DNA from 3 places in the Neptunomonas japonica JAMM 1380 genome. Region 3 is predicted to be linked to each of the others. Evidence: predicted binding sites of a transcription regulator. Region 3 holds the regulator's gene; each other region holds the start of a gene.
The links. The regulator sigma-54, encoded in region 3, starts transcription at its own class of promoters, with help from an activator protein. The targets are predictions, from matches to a motif close to TGGCACNNNNNTTGCTNT.

Region 1 (5,684 bases), 1.8 Mb from region 3:
TGTTGTTATGCGTGAAAATGAGTTGATGGGTATTGTTGATTTGACCGATGTGTTGAGTTTCTTTTCAAGTCACTCGCATGTTATTGGTTTGCGTATTGAGCGAGCAAAAACATTGGAAGACCTGCATACCGCTGCGCATGGTCTGAATGATTTAATTAAGTCTTTGGTTTCACAAGGTGTTAAAGCGCGTTTTGCTATGGATCTTTTGGCGGCAATGAATGGCCGCATAATGGCCAAGCTATTTGATTTAATGGTTCCTGCAGATATGCAGCCGCATGTATGCTTGATTGTTATGGGGTCTGAAGGGCGTGGTGAACAAGTTATGAAGACAGATCAGGATAATGCCATTATTTATCGTGATGGTCTTGCTTGGAAGGACATGCAAGAAGTAATGAACAGTTTCTCTAAGCAGCTGATGGAGTTTGGCTACCCTCCTTGTCCTGGTAATATTATGGTGTCAAATCCAGAATGGGTTAACTCTCTAGGGGATTGGACTCAGAAAATGTCTTCTTGGTCAGTCAGTTGGGCAGAGCAGGATCAAATGAATCTTGCTATAGCGGTTGATGCTAAACCTGTTGCAGGAAACCCCGCACTATTTAAAGCGGCTCGTAATTGGTTCTTTAAGTCGTTAAAAAATAATGATGCTTTTTTCTCCAATTTTGCAAAAGTGGCCTTGGAGTTTAGTACGCCGTTAACTTTTTTTGGGAACTTGAAAGATCGCGGTCAGCTTGATGTTAAAAAAGGCGGTATCTTCCCGATAGTGCATGGCGTTCGCACGATGGCGCTTGAGCATAAGATACTTGTCACTAATACGTTTAAGCGTTTAGAGGCTCTCGTAGAAGTGGGGGCGATGACTGATAAGCACTCTAAAGATCTTGCTGAAGCATTAGGCTTGTTTATTCAGTTGCGATTGCGTCAGCAAATCAAGCGTGCCGAGGAGGAAGAAGCAGGTGTTGATCTAACGCCTAATACCCTTGATTTGCAATCTATGAATAAAATGGAAAGAGATTTATTGCGAGATGCTTTTCATATAGTTAAAGGGTTTAAGAAGCATCTGGAGTTGCATTACCACTTAGGGAGCCGTTAATGATTATCCCAAGAACAATAAGAAGAATGAAAGAAAAGATGGGGCATAAATCTGGACCATATGCTCACCTGTTTGAGCCTTATGATGGTGATGAGGTTGTGTCATTAGATTGTGAAACAACAGGACTAGACGTTAAGAATGCCGATATCATTTCTATTGGGGCGGTTAGGGTAAAAGGTAATAAAGTTTTAACCAGCGAGCGGTTGGATATTAAGTTAAAGCCACCGAAGACTCTTACGGGCGACTCCATTAAGATACATAAAATTCGAGCTGTCGATTTAGAAGACGGGATTGAGTTAGAGGAGGCGCTTGAGCAGGTTTTAGCTTTTGTTGGAAATAGGCCTATTTTGGGTTATTACGTTAATTATGATATTAGAATGTTAGACAAATTTATCCGTCCTAAATATGGATTTGGTTTGCCGTGTAAGGCGATAGAGCTATCTCATGTTTATCACGATATTATAAAGTGGCGTATGGTGGGTGGGAATGTTGATCTTCGGTTTGATACGATCTCCAAAAAGCTAGATATCCCTATACTTGAAAGGCACACGGCATTGGGTGACGCTATCACTGTCGCATTAATGTATGTCCGATTGAAATATGGAGACCCGCCAGAAGTGGGGTAAGTTAACAGTATGTTAAATAAAGCGAGCTTTTGGCTCGCTTTTTGCATTTTAAATTATGCTGGATAATAATAAGTAATAAGTGCCATAATAATGACGTTCCATAAAGTTGATACGCTTGTTTAATAAGTGAATACTTTGTTTGATGTCAATAAAATGCCGTATTGGGGCGTGAGATGATTGAACGAGCAGACATAAATAATGTGCTAATGCAGATGAGGTCGTTAAAGGCAGAAGCTCAGCAAGGTGTTATCCATGTTGATAAGCCTGCTTTTAAAGCTGATCCAGTGCGCGCTGTTGATGGTGAAGGCTTTGGTGATTTGCTTAAAAATGCCATTGATAAAGTAAATGATACTCAGATGGAAGCTAGTCGTATGGCTACAGCGTTTGAACAAGGCGACCCACGAGTTGAATTAACTCAGGTAATGATTCAAATGCAAAAAGCCAGTGTGTCGTTTGAGGCAATGACTCAGGTTCGTAATAAGCTCGTTACTGCTTATGAAGATGTTATGAAAATGCCAATGTAATAATGAAAAAATATTTGGCTTTACTGTTTTATGGATAACAATACGATGGCTTTACAAACTAATGATGGTGGATTGATGTCGGGCTTTAATAAGCTGACAATTTTGCGCCAGTTTGGTTTGATGGTGGGGCTTGCTGCGAGTATTGCTATCGGCTTTTCTGTCGTTTTATGGTCAAAATCTCCCGATTACAGAGTTCTATTTTCTAATCTTGAATTTGTAGATGCCAATCAGGTTATCGAACAACTACGTTTGTACAATATTCCTTATAAGTTTGAAGGCGATGGCAGGGCTGTGCTCGTGCCTAATGAGTATGTTCACCAGGCCAGGCTTAAGCTAGCAGCAGAGGGGTTCTCTGCAGATAAAACGGTTGGCTTTGAAATAATGGATAAAGATCAAGGTCTAGGCGCCAGTCAGTTTATGGAGAATGCTCGCTATCGACGTGGTTTAGAGGGTGAGCTTGCTAGAACGATAGCCAGTATGATGGCTGTTAGAGGTGCGCGTGTGCACTTGGCAATACCTAAGCAGACTGTCTTTGTTCGAGATCAGAGAAAAACCAGTGCTTCAGTTTTTCTAGAGATATTTGCAGGGCGAAAGCTGGAACGTGGCCAAGTGGCTGCTATCGCTAATTTAGTTGCCTCTTCAATTCCTATGCTAGATGTTAAAGACGTAACAGTGGTTGATCAGCGGGGGCAGTTGTTAAATTCTCGTGATGAAGATGAGGATGTTGTACTAGCAGCTAAGCAGTTTGAGTACGCTCGCAAAGTTGAAGAAACTTTGCTTAATAGAGTTAATAGTATTTTGCTGCCAGTGGTAGGGCAGGGGCGTTTTAGAGCAGAAGTGTCGGCTGAAATTGATTTTACGTCTATTGAACAAACAGATGAGCTATTTAATCCAGATTTGCCTGCATTGAGAAGTGAGCAGACACTTGATGAAAATAAAGTAGGCGCTGCTGCATCAAGAGGTATTCCTGGTGCGCTATCTAATCAGCCACCTGGCCCTAGTTCTGTGCCTGAAGTGGCTGATGGTGGTGGGGCTGCTGCTGGAGGGTCTTCGGTACCTGGGAGTAATCGCAAGCAAGCAACTCGCAATTTTGAACTGGATCGCTCTATTTCTTATACCAAACATCAAAGTGGTCGTGTCGGGCGTTTGTCAGTTGCTGTTGTTGTTGATGACCTTATGTCCATTAACCCTGAAACTGGGGAGGCAGCTAAAACGCCGTGGGCTGCCAATGAGTTGGAGCGATTGAGAATTCTTGTTAAAGACGCTGTTGGTTATGCTGCGGTGAGGGGAGATAGTGTCAATGTTATTAATTCACCATTTGTGGCTGAGCAGCCATTTATAGAAGAAGAGATACCTATTTGGATGGAGCCTTGGGTATGGGATATTGCAAAGCAAGTAGGCGCTGTCTTGTTTGTGTTGTTAATGGTTTTTGGAATATTGCGACCCATACTTAAAAGCCTGACAACAACAGGAGGGGCGGCTGCGGCTCTAGGTGATGATGCTTCTGGGGATGTGGCTGCAGAGCTTGAAGGCCTGGATGGTGGTGTAGTTTCTGATGATAAAGTGACCTTTGGTGAGAGGGGAGACTCTCTTTTACCGACGCCAAATGAAAGTTTTGAATATCAACTGAATGCAGTTCGAAGCATGATTGCAGAAGATCCTGCGCGAGTGGCGCAAGCTGTAAGACAATGGGTTGGGCAAGATGAGCGATGATGCTGAGTTGACGGATATAGAAAAAGCGGCAATCCTTCTTATTAGTCTAGGAGAGGATGATGCTGCTGAGGTGCTTAAGCATTTAGGTCCTAAGCAGGTGCAGTTGATAGGTGAGGCAATGACTCAGCTTGATAACATACCTCAATCTAGCGTTGAGGGTGTTGTTTCTGATTTCATGCATTTGGTAAGTGATCAGACGGGTATCGGTATCAATAATGACCGTTATATCCGCGCTATGCTGAATCAGGCTTTGGGCGAAGAGAAAGCTAAAACATTGCTTGATCGAATACTTATGAGTACCAATACGTCGGGTCTGGATACTATGCGTTGGATGGAGCCTCGACAAATTGCGGAAACTATCCGTTTTGAGCATCCGCAAATACAGGCTGTTATTGTTTCTTATCTTGATCCTGACCAAGCGGCGACTGTGCTGGCATTTTTTGATGATAAGGTGCGTTTAGATATTGTTATGCGTGTAGCGGCATTGGATCAAATACAACCTCAGGCACTTCAAGAGCTCAATGACATGTTAGAAGGGCAGTTTAGTAGTGCTCGTTCTGGTAAATCTCGAACGCTGGGTGGCGTGAAGCAGGCTTCTGAGATCATGAACTTTATTGACAGTACAATCGAAGCTGAGTTGATGGAGAGTATTAGAGAGGTCGATGATGGCCTCGCTACACAAATACAAGATCTGATGTTTGTGTTCGATAACCTTATCGATGTGGATGACCGAGGTATTCAGGTTATTCTGCGCGAAGTTTCTACTGATGTATTGATTATTGCTCTTAAGGGGGCTGAAACTGCTTTGCAGGAAAAAATCTTCAAGAATATGTCTAAGCGTGCAGCTGAGTTGTTGCGCGATGACCTTGAGGCGAAAGGCCCTGTTCGTGTGAGTGAAGTAGAAGAAGCACAAAAAGAAATTCTTACTGTTGCACGTCGTTTGGCTGATGAAGGAGAGATCATGCTGGGTGGTGGCGGTGATGAGATGGTCTAGGCTATCGATATGAAGTCATCAGAAAAGTTGCCTATTCGCTTTGAGTCTTCTGAGTTGGTTAAGCCTGTTGAAAGCTGGCTGCTTCCTGAAGTGAATAGTCGCCATGTTGTCGGTTTTCATACAAAACCTGTTGAGCCCAAAGTCGATGCTATTACTGTTGTTGATGAAGAGATTGTTGCTGAAAAGGTAACGCTTGCTGAGTTAGAAGAAATACGCGAGCGGGCCTACGAAGAGGGTAAGGAAGCGGGTCGGCTGGCAGGATACGATGCTGGTTTTCAGGAAGGTGATCAGCGTGGTTTTGCAGAAGCATTGGATAAAGGTAAGGTCGCAGTTGACGAGCAGTTACAAAAAGTAGAAGCGTTGATTAAGTCATTGGATCTACCGTTGCAAAACCAGCATGATCAGATAGCTGAGTTGGTGACAGAATTGTCTTTGCATGTCGCAAGCGTGATAACTAAGCAGCAGTCCTCTGACTATAAAAATATTGTGCGTTCTTCTGTTTTAGAGGCTGTAGAGCTGCTCCCTAAGCAGTCGGGCGAGCTAGTAATTACAGTGCACCCAGATGATGTGGAAGCGGTGTCGCTTATGGCTGATCAACAGCCAAGGTGGCGAGTAATCGCAGATGAGCAACTGGCTATGGGTGGCTGTTTGGTATCCACGGATGATAGTGTTATTGATTACTGCATAGAAACTCGATTCTCTGATGTATCCGAGCAATTGAGAGAGAGGCTTCAGAAGTT
Region 2 (5,684 bases), 1.8 Mb from region 3:
CATCTGCTCAAACTGCTCAGCAACCTGCTTTAGCGCCTCAGGTGTATCAGTTTTTGCCTGATGCTTCAGCTTTTGCAAACTGTTCATATCAGCATAAAACTGAGGGTTATGATTTGGATCGTTGTTAATAGCCATATCAGATCACTATCAGTTCAGCTTTAAGAGCACCGGCCTGCTTTAAAGCTTCAAGAATGGCCATTAAATCACCCGGCGCCGCACCAACCTGGTTTACTGCTTCTATAATCTCTTGCAGTGATGTTCCTGGTGAAAACTCAAACATATGCCCCGAACCTTCATCGACCTCAATACCTGTACGAGGCGTAATGACTGTATCGCCACCCGCTAATGCATTTGGCTGATTCACATCGAAGTTCTCAGTAATTGCCACCGTTAAACCACCGTGGGTGATAGCAACAGGAGACACTCTGACATCCTGGCCAATTACGATGGTACCAGTGCGCGAATTAATAATTACTTTGGCAATCTCTTTTGCCGGTGTGATTTCTAAATTTTCTAGAACAGAAATAAACGAGACACGCTGTGAAGCATCCCTAGGCGCCCTCACGCGAATAGAAGTCGCATCAATCGCCGCGGCAGTATTAGTGCCCAACAAACCGTTTATTTCCTCAGACACTCGACGCGATGTCGTAAAGTCCGGATGATTAAGATTTAGCGTTAAACTATCACCATGTGCAAAGGCATTAGGTACAGTGCGCTCTACTGTTGCCCCATTAGGTATACGCCCTACGCTAGGTATATTCAAAGACAAACGGGAACCATCACGCCCCTCTGCACCAAACCCCGATACAACAAGATTACCTTGAGCCATTGCATAAATCTGACCGTCAGCACCTTTTAAAGGAGCCAACAATAAGCTACCACCGCGCAGGCTCTTTGAATCACCAATAGAGGATACGGTAAGGTCAATTGTTTGACCGGGTTTGGAGAACGGAGGCAGTTCAGCATGAATAGCAACCGCTGCAATATTTTTAGATTTTGGGTTAACGGTAGCAGGAATAGCTACACCAAAATTATTTAGCATATTTCTAAAGGTCTGCGATGTAAAACTGGCTTTATCCCCTGTACCATCAAGCCCCACGACCAAACCATAACCTACTAGCTGGTTGTTACGAACACCTGCAACTGAACTGATATCTTTAATGCGTTCTGCTAGTGCACCAGATGAAAACACCAGCCCAAGCAGCAATACAGATAACACTTTACTAAACATACTATTCACCATGTTCCAGTTCATTGCAGAAAACCTACACAAAAACAATATTAAAAAGGCCATAAAGGGCTAATGAAAAACTTACTCAACCAGCCCATCGTATTAGTATCATGCACACCACCCGTTCCACTGTACCCTATCCTGGCATCGGCTAACTTGGTGGAGGATATCGTATTATCAGAGGCAATATCCTGAGGCCGCACCAAACCACTGATCTGAATATACTCATCACCCTGGTTAAGCTGCAGCCATTTTTCTCCGCGCACCGAAAGCACGCCATTAGGTAACACTTCATGAACAGTCACAGTAATATCACCACTAAGACTGTTGCTCATATCTGACTTGCCTTCACCTTCAAACGTGTTTGTTGAAGCACCTGAAGAAGCACTAACTGGTGCACCGAAAACAGATAACGGATTCCCTAAGATAGTAGGCTGTGGAAGTGATAATGTACTGCTCTTATCCGCCGTTGTTTTCGCCGTCTTGGAAGACTGAGTCTTTTCACTTAATACAATAGTGATAATGTCTCCAACCCTATGCGCTCGGCCGTCACTGTAGATATCAATATTGGTAGCCGCATTAAAAATAGAACCATTCACTGGCCTTGGCTGCTGTAATTGCTGCGGGGCCACTGGCGCATAATAAGGGCGATCTGGCTTTACTGGCTTATTAACACAACCAACCATAAACGCAGATACGATGGTAACTAGCACAAAGCGTTTCATTCTTATTTTCCATGCTTTCATTTTTATAGACTTCACACACACAAAAACATCAGCTAATTACAGCTGCTGCGAAACATAAGAGAGCATTTCATCGGCAGTAGAAATCACTTTAGAGTTAATCTCATAAGCACGCTGTGTCGTGATCATATTCACCAGTTCTTCTACAGAGTTCACGTTCGACCCCTCCAGCATTCCTTGGCGCAGAATTCCGGTACCCGCTTCGCCCGGTACTGCTATTTGAGGCGCACCACTTGCTGCTGTTTCAATAAATAAGTTTTGCCCGATTGCCTGCAAACCTGCTGGGTTCACAAAATCTGCTATTTCTAGCTGGGCAAGCTGGACTGGCGTAGCACTTCCTGCAACGACAGCCGTCACTGTTCCATCAACACCTACAGTAAAGGTCTGTACTTCAGCTGGTAACGTAATCGCAGGCTCAACTAAATAACCCTCTGTAGTTACCAGTTCATTATCAGCATTAACATGAAACTGGCCATTACGCGTATAACCAAGTTCTCCACTAGGCATGGTTACTTGAAAAAAGCCTCGTCCATTAATAGCGACATCAAACGGCTCTTCGGATACCTGCATTTCGCCTGTTTGAAATAGTTTTTGCGTACCTACGACACGCACACCATTACCTAGCTGCAACCCTGTTGGTAGCTGAGTACCTTCAGATGAATCGGCACCTGGCTGGCGTTGCACTTGATAAAGTAGATCTTCAAAAACAGCACGGTCTTTCTTAAAACCAACCGTACTGACGTTTGCCAAGTTATTAGAGATAACTTTCAGCTGAGTATCCTGTGCTGACAAACCTGTTTTAGCGACAAAAAGTGCACCGTGCATTGCTATCTCCTAATACTGCTAACTTAACTGAAGAATTTTTGCCGCAGCTGTAGAGTTATCTTCTGCGGTTTTCATCATTTTTATGTTCATTTCAAACTGTCGTGACAAGCTAATAATACTGGTTAGCTCATTGACAGCATTTACATTACTGGACTCTAAATAGCCTGAACGCAGCTTAAGCGCTAAGTCTGGTGGCTGAGGAAGGCCATCATCTACATGCATCAAACCATCTACACCTTTATAGATAGATTGTTCATCAAGTTTCACTAGCTTAATACGGTCAACGACAGCCAACTCAGCGGCGGCTTCTCCTAATGGGCGGATAGTAATAGTGCCATCTGAACCAATATCAACTTTCTCGGCAGCAGGAATAGCGATCGGGATGCCGCCATTACCCATTACCGGCAAACCACTGCCCGTTACGAGCTGATTAGCGGCATTGAGCTGCAGCTCGCCTGATCGGGTATAGGCCTCTTTGCCATCGGCCCCAATAACGGCTAACCAACCACCTCCATCGATAGCAACATCGAGTGTTCGCCCTGTTTGAATGAAAGTCCCTGTTGTTGTATCGGTTGCCGGTCTTTCCGTCATTGCATAAACACGTGTAGGCAAGCCTTCGCCAAACACTTGCATTGAGCGGGCTTGAGCCAAATCTGTCTTAAAACCAGTCGTGCTCACGTTAGCCAAATTGTTAGCATGAGCTTGTTGTGCAAGCATATTTTCTCGTGCACCGCTCATCGCTATAAAAACAACTTTATCCATAACTTCATCCGGAATTTTGTGGTTGCCGTACCTATTCGATATATTGTTAAATGCAAACTACATGCCAAAAAAAAGAGCCGCATAAGCGGCTCTTTTTAACAAGCAAAATAACGTAGAAATTAGATCTGCAAAATCGACTGCGTTACCGTATTCAAAGTTTCAAGTGTTTTAGAGTTTGCTTGAAAGTTACGCTGCGCTTCAATCAATTTCACAAGCTCTGCAGATAAATCAACATTGGACTGCTCTAAAGCAGCAGAGCGAAGCAAACCATTCAAACCAGTTCCCGGAGGATTCATTAAAGCGCCACCAGATGCCAATGTTGCCGACCACTCAGTATCACCACTTGGTTGCAAACCTGCCTGATTTTCAAAAGATGCGATAGCAACCACACCAATTTTAAGCTCTTCACCATTACTAAAAGCCGCAATCATATCGCCCGTTCCACTGAACGAAACACCAATAAGATCACCCTTTGGATAACCATCTTGATCTGAGGCTTTTATAATAGAGTCAGATGCAAACTGTGTAGAACCAGCTAAATTCAATGTAATTACATTATTTGGGTTAGCTGGATCAGCTCCTTTAATTAACAGATCAGGCACGGCTGCACCCGTACGTACTTCTTCGCCATTAACCGATGAAAGAATACCACTGGTTGGGTCAAATTTAATCAGAATAGGACCTGGCTCAGTAGCCGACCCATTACCTGGATCATTTGCTTTACCCAAATCAAGCGCTTCATCACCATTTAGATATGCATAAACACGATAGACGCCATCATAAGAGTTATCACCCGGCTCAGTAAAGTGCGCATCTAAAGCACCACCAGCAACACTATCAGCGGCAAACAGTTGCGAGACATTGTCATCAAAAACACCTACAGAAACAGAGTTCAAAGAGCCCGGGGTTACTTCTGGTTTATACTCAACACGTAATGCACCATTGGTACCCTGATCAGCATCCCAGCTTACTGACTGAATAAGCGGGTTCGCTTCAATGATATCTGACTCACGATCACGAATCGCTAAAGCAACCAGCTCAGCACTCATGCCTCCAGTCCCAGTAGAGATATCTATATCTACACCAGCAATTTTAATATTGAATGTATTGGTTGGGAAATTGGCGGCATTAAACTCGAAGTATTGTTTCTCATTACTCGAAACAAAACCTGTCGTATCCGTTGCAGTAGGAACTAATGAAGCAGGCGTCGCCGCATTATCAGTCACAACTAAGTCACCAAACTCAAGCGAATCTGCACGAGTAATAATTTTCAGCTCACCAGAACCCGCCCCATCAGGGTAATACTCAACAGCAAAAATCCTTGGGTCTGTTTCTTGAAGATCTTTAAGAACTGGGTCCTGAAGTCTCCAAATTTCTTGGTTATTTCCCGTAGGACCTTTTGCCGTCGTCGTAACTTGAGCAAAACCCGCTGCTGCGGTTGGCACCCCTACTGCCAAAGCCACTGTTATCGCCGGAGCACCTGAAATCAGCACATCACTAGCAGGGGCCGTTATATATTTTTTATACTCTTGTTCGGGACGCTGCTCAACCATATTGTATTTTACGGTATGCTCGTTACCTAAACTATCAAACGTACGCACTGTTGTACTGTAGGTGTAAGAGCCTGCTTTATCTTTATCATAATTCGGCAAAAGTGTTGTTGAGTCTTCACGATCATCAATATTGAAAGCAAGATCCATGTCGCTGGTTGCTTTGGGTGGGTACTCTTTTTGAGTTACTGCCAAATCACCTATGGGCAAGCGATTTTCTTTATCGTCCAGCCCGTATCCCTGCAAACGCTTACCATCTTTAGAAACGACATAGCCTTCTTTATCAAGTTCAAAGGCACCAGCACGCGAATAAGTTATACCGCCTTGCTGATCATCTAACTGAAAGAAGCCAGAGCCATTAATCGCCAAATCAAGATTATTGTTGGTAAACTCTAGCGTACCAGAGCTAAAGTCCTGCGCGATATTCGATACAGTGACACCTGACCCTGGGGTATTACTACTTCCCGAGCCCACAACAGATGCAGTATAGATATCACCAAACTCTGTTCTGGATGACTTATAACCTACTGTACTAGAGTTCGCTATATTATTACCTGCGACATCAAGCATGGT
Region 3 (5,684 bases):
GGAACTAATAGAAAAAATAATAAATCGACAGGACGATTATCGATCGCATCAAAATCAATGGGCTTGGATAAGTATATAAGTGCGCCAGTGGCCGTTTGGACGTTGGCAAGGCGACAGTGTGGAATGGCCACACCTTCACCTATGCCCGTACTGCCCAAGCGTTCTCTGCCGATGAGGCCGCTAAATACTGCTTCTGCTGAGAGATCACTGTTTGATTCAGCAATGATTTTACTGACAAGCTCAATGATACGTTTTTTGCTTCCTCCTTCAATATTTTGAAGAACTCGCTCTGGTGATAATAGTGACAGAATGGGCATGTGATTTCAGTTTTAAAAGTTACTTATGGCTTTTAGTTTTTCTTTATGTTTGATGACCTGACGATCTAGTTTATCGATCAATCCATCAATAGCAGCATACATATCATCTTGTTCGCTTGTGGCAAAAATTTCACCGCCGGCGATGTGCATATCCGCTTCAGCTTTTTGACGTTGTTTGTCTATGCTTAGTGTAACTTGTACATTAGTAATGTTATCGAAATGTCGTTCAAGCTTCTCAAATTTAGTATGTACATACTCAGAAAGCGGTTCAGTAAGCTCTACATGATGACCTGTAATATTGATTTGCATAGGTATCTCCTTTTAAAACGACGCATGTCGTTATAACTTAATATTAAACCAGACACTTCCTTTCATTAGAAGGAGCAATGCCCATTGCTTCTCGGTATTTTGCAACAGTCCTTCTTGCAACTTTAATTCCTTCTTGGTCTAACAGTTGGGCAATTTTGTTATCACTCAACGGCTTTGCAGTATTTTCAGCAGAAATCATTTTTTTAATGACGGCGCGAATAGCTGTAGAGGACGCAGCGCCACCGTCATTGGTGCTTACATGACTAGAAAAAAAATATTTTAACTCAAAAATTCCGCGCGGAGTGTGCATATATTTTTGTGTGGTAACACGAGAAATAGTCGATTCATGCATTTCTACTGCTTCTGCAATGTCATGTAACACCATTGGCTTCATGGCTTCATCACCATGCTCCAAGAACGCTGATTGGCGCTCAATAATCTGACTAGATACTTTTAGTAGAGTCTCATTACGGCTTTGTAGGCTTTTTATAAACCAGCGAGCTTCTTGTAAGTGGTTTTTAAGATAGGTGTTATCAGCGCTGCTGTCAGCTCGACGAATGAGGTCGGCATAACTCGTGTTAATTTTTAGGTTGGGAGATGCGTCTTGATTTAGTCGTACCGTCCAAACCCCTTGGAATTTCTCTACATATACATCGGGGGTAACGTATTCAGCTTTTGAGCTAGAAATATGAGAACCGGGATAGGGGTTTAGTGATTGTATTAAGAGAATAATAGCTTGTAGTTGAGGCTCTTTTAATCGCAGTTTTCGTAGTAGCTGCTTATAATCCCGTGTTCCTAACAAGTGTATGTATTGTTTGCATAATGTAAGCGCTTGTTGAAGCAGCGGCGTGTCTGGTGGTAATTGGCGCAACTGAATGCTTAAGCACTCACCCAAATCACGAGAGGCAACGCCTGGAGGGTCAAACTGTTGAATCCTGTGTAATACTGCGTCTACTTCATCGAGTTCAGACTCGGCAAATAATGTAGGTTCGCTCTCTTTAAAGTGTTCAAGAATTTCTTCTGTAGAGGAGCGCAAATACCCTTCGTTATCGATGCCGTCAATAATTGCTTCAGCAATTAAGCGGTCTGCCGGGCTCATTGGCGTTAAATTTAACTGCCAGTTAAGGTGGTCTTGCAGTGTTTCTTCTGCCGTGTCGTTAGATTCAAAAAAAGAATCATCATCTCGCTGGCTACTGCTTGTTCCTGTTTGATACGTGTCTTCCCAAGAGGAGTCTGTGCTGAGTTCAGAGGGAATGTTGTCGCTCCACTGATCTTCAGCTGAGTTCTCTATGCTCTCGTTGCTTGATGTGCTGGATTGGGCGAGGTTGTTATCTTCACTTGGAGTGGTTATTTCTTGCTGTACTTCGGGTTGATGCGTTTCATCGAAATCATCACTCGTTTCGAGCATCGGGTTACTGTCCAGTGCCTCCTGTATTTCATGTTGGAGGTCGAGTGTCGACAGCTGCAACAAACGAATAGCTTGTTGTAGTTGAGGGGTCATTGTCAGGTGCTGACCCATTTTGAGTTGCAATGATTGCTTCATATAACTACAAGGTTACTCCAATAGGGCAGTTCATATAACTTAGAATGTGAAATTTACAATGTGATGTTCAAAGTGTAAATGTATGTCCTAAGTAGGCTGCTTTTACTTGTTCATTTGAAAGTATCTCTTCTGGTGTTCCTTGAGCAAGAATAACGCCTTCACTAACAATATAGGCTTTTTCACAAATATCGAGTGTTTCTCTCACATTATGGTCAGTAATTAAAATACCAATACCTTTGGATTGTAGGTGTTTTATAGTGTGTTTTATGTCATTTACAGAGATGGGATCAACGCCGGCAAATGGTTCGTCTAATAGAATAAAGGTAGGTTCGGAGGCCAACGCTCGGGCTATTTCTACACGCCGGCGTTCGCCGCCAGATAGGCTCATGCCTAAGCTGTCGCGTAAGTGTGTGATGTGGAATTCGCTTAGGAGGCTTTCTAGCTTCTCGTTACGCTGCGCTGTCGAGAGTTCTTTTCGCATCTCTAGTATGCCGAGCAGGTTATCTTGTACGCTAAGTTTGCGGAAAATGGATGCTTCCTGTGGGAGGTAGCCTATTCCTTTTCGGGCGCGTTCATGCATCGGTAGTTGTGTGACGTCATCGCTATTGATACGTATAGCGCCTTTGTCGGTATTAACTAACCCCACAATCATATAAAAACAGGTGGTTTTTCCCGCACCGTTTGGACCTAGAAGTCCAACGATTTCACCGCTGTTAACTTCCAGGGAGACATCGCGAACTACCTGTCTCTTTTTGTATGATTTTGCTAGATGTAAAGCCTGAAGAAGAGTGTTCATCTGTACTAATTGGCCTTAGGCTGAATAATCATTTTAACGCGTTGTCCCGAGGACCCAGATCCACTATATGCGTTGACGATGGCTTTTTTCATTTGGTAAACGATACGCTCGCCGCTAAATGTGTCTCTATCTTGTTCTACGCGTGCTTGGCCCGTTATAGTGACGGTTTGTTCAGCAATTTTATATTCTAATTTTTCGCCAAATGCGTTAGTAATCGGCTGATCTTTTGAGGGCCTTTGGCGAAAGTTGGCAGGGCTTCCCGTGGCGATGATTAGGTTAATATCATCCTTTTTTCGATATAGGTCGACCTTGGCTGCTCGAATCTCCATGCTGCCTTGGGTCATCAGGACATTGCCTTTGTATGTTGTTGTACCTGTGTTGTCGTCAATGCGAGCACTGTCTGCACTTATATGAATAGGCTGCTTTCGATCAGTCGGGAGCGCAAAGCAAAATGAGCTGAACAATGCACTTATAAGCAGAAAGAGCTGTATTAATGATCTGTTATTTAGCATGGAAAGTGCCTTTTACATCAGAAAGTAGTTCCGATGTATTCATTTTATAGTTAATAATCATGCCCGTAGCTGTTGTGATATTGGATTGCTGGGTGATCTCCACGGGCGCGTTAGTCTTTGCCGTTCCTTGAGCTTGGTAGAGACTCAGGCTTGATGTTCTTAACACACTTGGTATCGGGCTTGTTGGATTATGCGTGACGATAACTTGTTCAACAAGGTCGAAGCGATCGATATTATCATAAGCAATGCCTGAAAGGCTTTCGCTAGTTAAGCGAGGGCTATTCTCAGCCATTAAAGTAATGTGGGGTTGTTTGAGTGTAGTGCGTTTTGCTCTTGGGAAGTGGTTAAGCTCGTTTGCCTTAAGCGTACGTAGAAGCTCTCCATCTTTATTGAATTCTTTACTTGAAGCGGATTTCATAAAGTAATCAACGCCACTGATTATTTCCGCTTCAGAGGCGTCTTCTATATTCGAATCGGAGCTAATAATCCAATAAAGAAAGAGAGGGAACAGCAGCAATATTGCCAAAAATATCCTGGTTTTGCTGCGCGTCAGTAACATGCTTACAAGAACCTCTCATAAGCACACTCTAATTGGCTTTTAGCCTCAAGAGTTGTTTTGCAAAATTCACGAGCCACGCAAGCCGTCATTGAAGTAGAGTGGGCAGTCGCTTCCTGAATTTCAATTGATGCTTTTAGTGTAGGGCTCTTCATTTTTTTGCATTAAATAACCCCTGCTTTAAGCATGTCGTGCATATTTAATGCGCCGGTTGGGCGATTCTTGTCATCGCATATGATTAATGCGTTGATTTTTTTGTCCTGCATGATTTTTAACGCTTCGGCGGCGAGCAAGTCACCAGAAATAGTGGTGCACTGATGTGTCATCACTTCTTCAATGGCTGTTGTTTTGAGATTTAATTCTTGATCAAGTGTGCGTCGTAAGTCACCGTCTGTAAATATGCCTATTAGTGCTCCCAATTCATTTACCACAGTTGTCATGCCTAAGCGTTTTTCAGTTACCTCAATAAGCGTGTTATTGATGGTAGTGCCATGCTGAACAATAGGAATATCCGTACCTGAGTGCATTATATCTTTGGCTTTCAGTAATAGCTTTCTGCCTAGGCTTCCGCCGGGGTGTGAAAATGCAAAGTCCTCGGCACTAAAGCCTTTTGCTTCTAGTAGCGCAATAGCTAACGCATCGCCTAATACTAATTGTGCCGTCGTGCTTGATGTAGGAGCTAGTCCTAGTGGGCAGGCCTCTTTTTCTACACCAATATGTAAATTTGCATTAGCGGCTTGAGATAGCGTGGATTGTGGATTAGCCGTAATACTAATAAGCGGCGCACCCATGCGCTTGATTAATGGCAATATAGTTACAATTTCAGATGTTTCGCCTGAGTTTGAAAGTGCCAATACGACGTCGTTAGAGGTGAACATGCCCATGTCGCCATGGCTAGCCTCACCAGGGTGTACGTAAAAAGATGGCGATCCTGTGCTGGCTAGGGTTGCAGCAATCTTATTGCCTATATGTCCAGATTTTCCCATGCCAGTAATAATAATTCGGCCAGTGCATTCCATCATGAGGCGGCATGCACTTTCAAAATTGCTATCGAGATAGCTCAATAAATCATTTACGGCTTCGGCTTCCAGTTTAATGGTACGCATAGCAGATGCAATAAATGGTTTGATGTCGTCATTCGTATTATTCATTGTATTCGGCTTCTAATCAGGTTGACATAGTGTATAACACAAACATATATCCAGCATATGCTGCGGTTAATAGACCGCCTTCTACTCGATTAATTTTAGCTGGTCGTTGTAGAAGGCAAAACACTAGCAGTAATACAGTTAAACCTAGCATTACCATATAATCGCGATTAAAGGCTATCGCATCAAGTGTAATAGGGCTAACTAACCCTGGAATTGCCATGACAGCTGCAATATTAAATATGTTAGAACCGACAATATTCCCGAGTGCTATATCGTGATGGTTTTTCAGCGCGCTGGCAACAGATGCGGCAAGTTCCGGAAGACTGGTGCCTATAGCAACAATCGTCAGGCCAATCACCAGTTCTGAAACCCCCATATACGTTGCTATTTCTACTGCTCCCCATACCAGCATGCGAGAGCTGGCTACGAGTAAGCTTAAGCCGAGTATAAGCCAGAACAATGCTCTTCCTGTGCTCATTTCAGGAATCTCTTCGGCTTCG

Region 1: the regulator sigma-54 is predicted to act here: its motif matches at 1,744-1,761, upstream of fliE (flagellar hook-basal body complex protein FliE).
Region 2: the regulator sigma-54 is predicted to act here: its motif matches at 3,611-3,628, upstream of NEJAP_RS03525 (flagellar basal body rod protein FlgF).

What each region holds. Positions count from the first base shown of each region.
Region 1 covers NZ_AP014546.1:801,103-806,786, forward strand. The annotation lists gene NEJAP_RS03625 (DUF294 nucleotidyltransferase-like domain-containing protein) at 1-1,087, shown strand, start outside; gene NEJAP_RS03630 (3'-5' exonuclease) at 1,087-1,713, shown strand; gene fliE (flagellar hook-basal body complex protein FliE) at 1,887-2,237, shown strand; gene fliF (flagellar basal-body MS-ring/collar protein FliF) at 2,283-3,950, shown strand; gene fliG (flagellar motor switch protein FliG) at 3,940-4,944, shown strand; gene NEJAP_RS03650 (FliH/SctL family protein) at 4,954-5,684, shown strand, end outside.
Region 2 covers NZ_AP014546.1:771,100-776,783, reverse strand. The annotation lists gene flgJ (flagellar assembly peptidoglycan hydrolase FlgJ) at 1-135, opposite strand, end outside; gene NEJAP_RS03540 (flagellar basal body P-ring protein FlgI) at 137-1,231, opposite strand; gene flgH (flagellar basal body L-ring protein FlgH) at 1,282-1,956, opposite strand; gene flgG (flagellar basal-body rod protein FlgG) at 2,014-2,799, opposite strand; gene NEJAP_RS03525 (flagellar basal body rod protein FlgF) at 2,818-3,561, opposite strand; gene NEJAP_RS03520 (flagellar hook-basal body complex protein) at 3,681-5,684, opposite strand, start outside.
Region 3 covers NZ_AP014546.1:3,060,937-3,066,620, reverse strand. The annotation lists gene ptsN (PTS IIA-like nitrogen regulatory protein PtsN) at 1-317, opposite strand, end outside; gene hpf (ribosome hibernation promoting factor) at 330-626, opposite strand; gene NEJAP_RS14345 (RNA polymerase factor sigma-54) at 670-2,169, opposite strand; gene lptB (LPS export ABC transporter ATP-binding protein) at 2,237-2,965, opposite strand; gene lptA (lipopolysaccharide transport periplasmic protein LptA) at 2,971-3,477, opposite strand; gene lptC (LPS export ABC transporter periplasmic protein LptC) at 3,467-4,003, opposite strand; gene NEJAP_RS14325 (KpsF/GutQ family sugar-phosphate isomerase) at 4,198-5,184, opposite strand; gene NEJAP_RS14320 (calcium/sodium antiporter) at 5,201-5,684, opposite strand, start outside.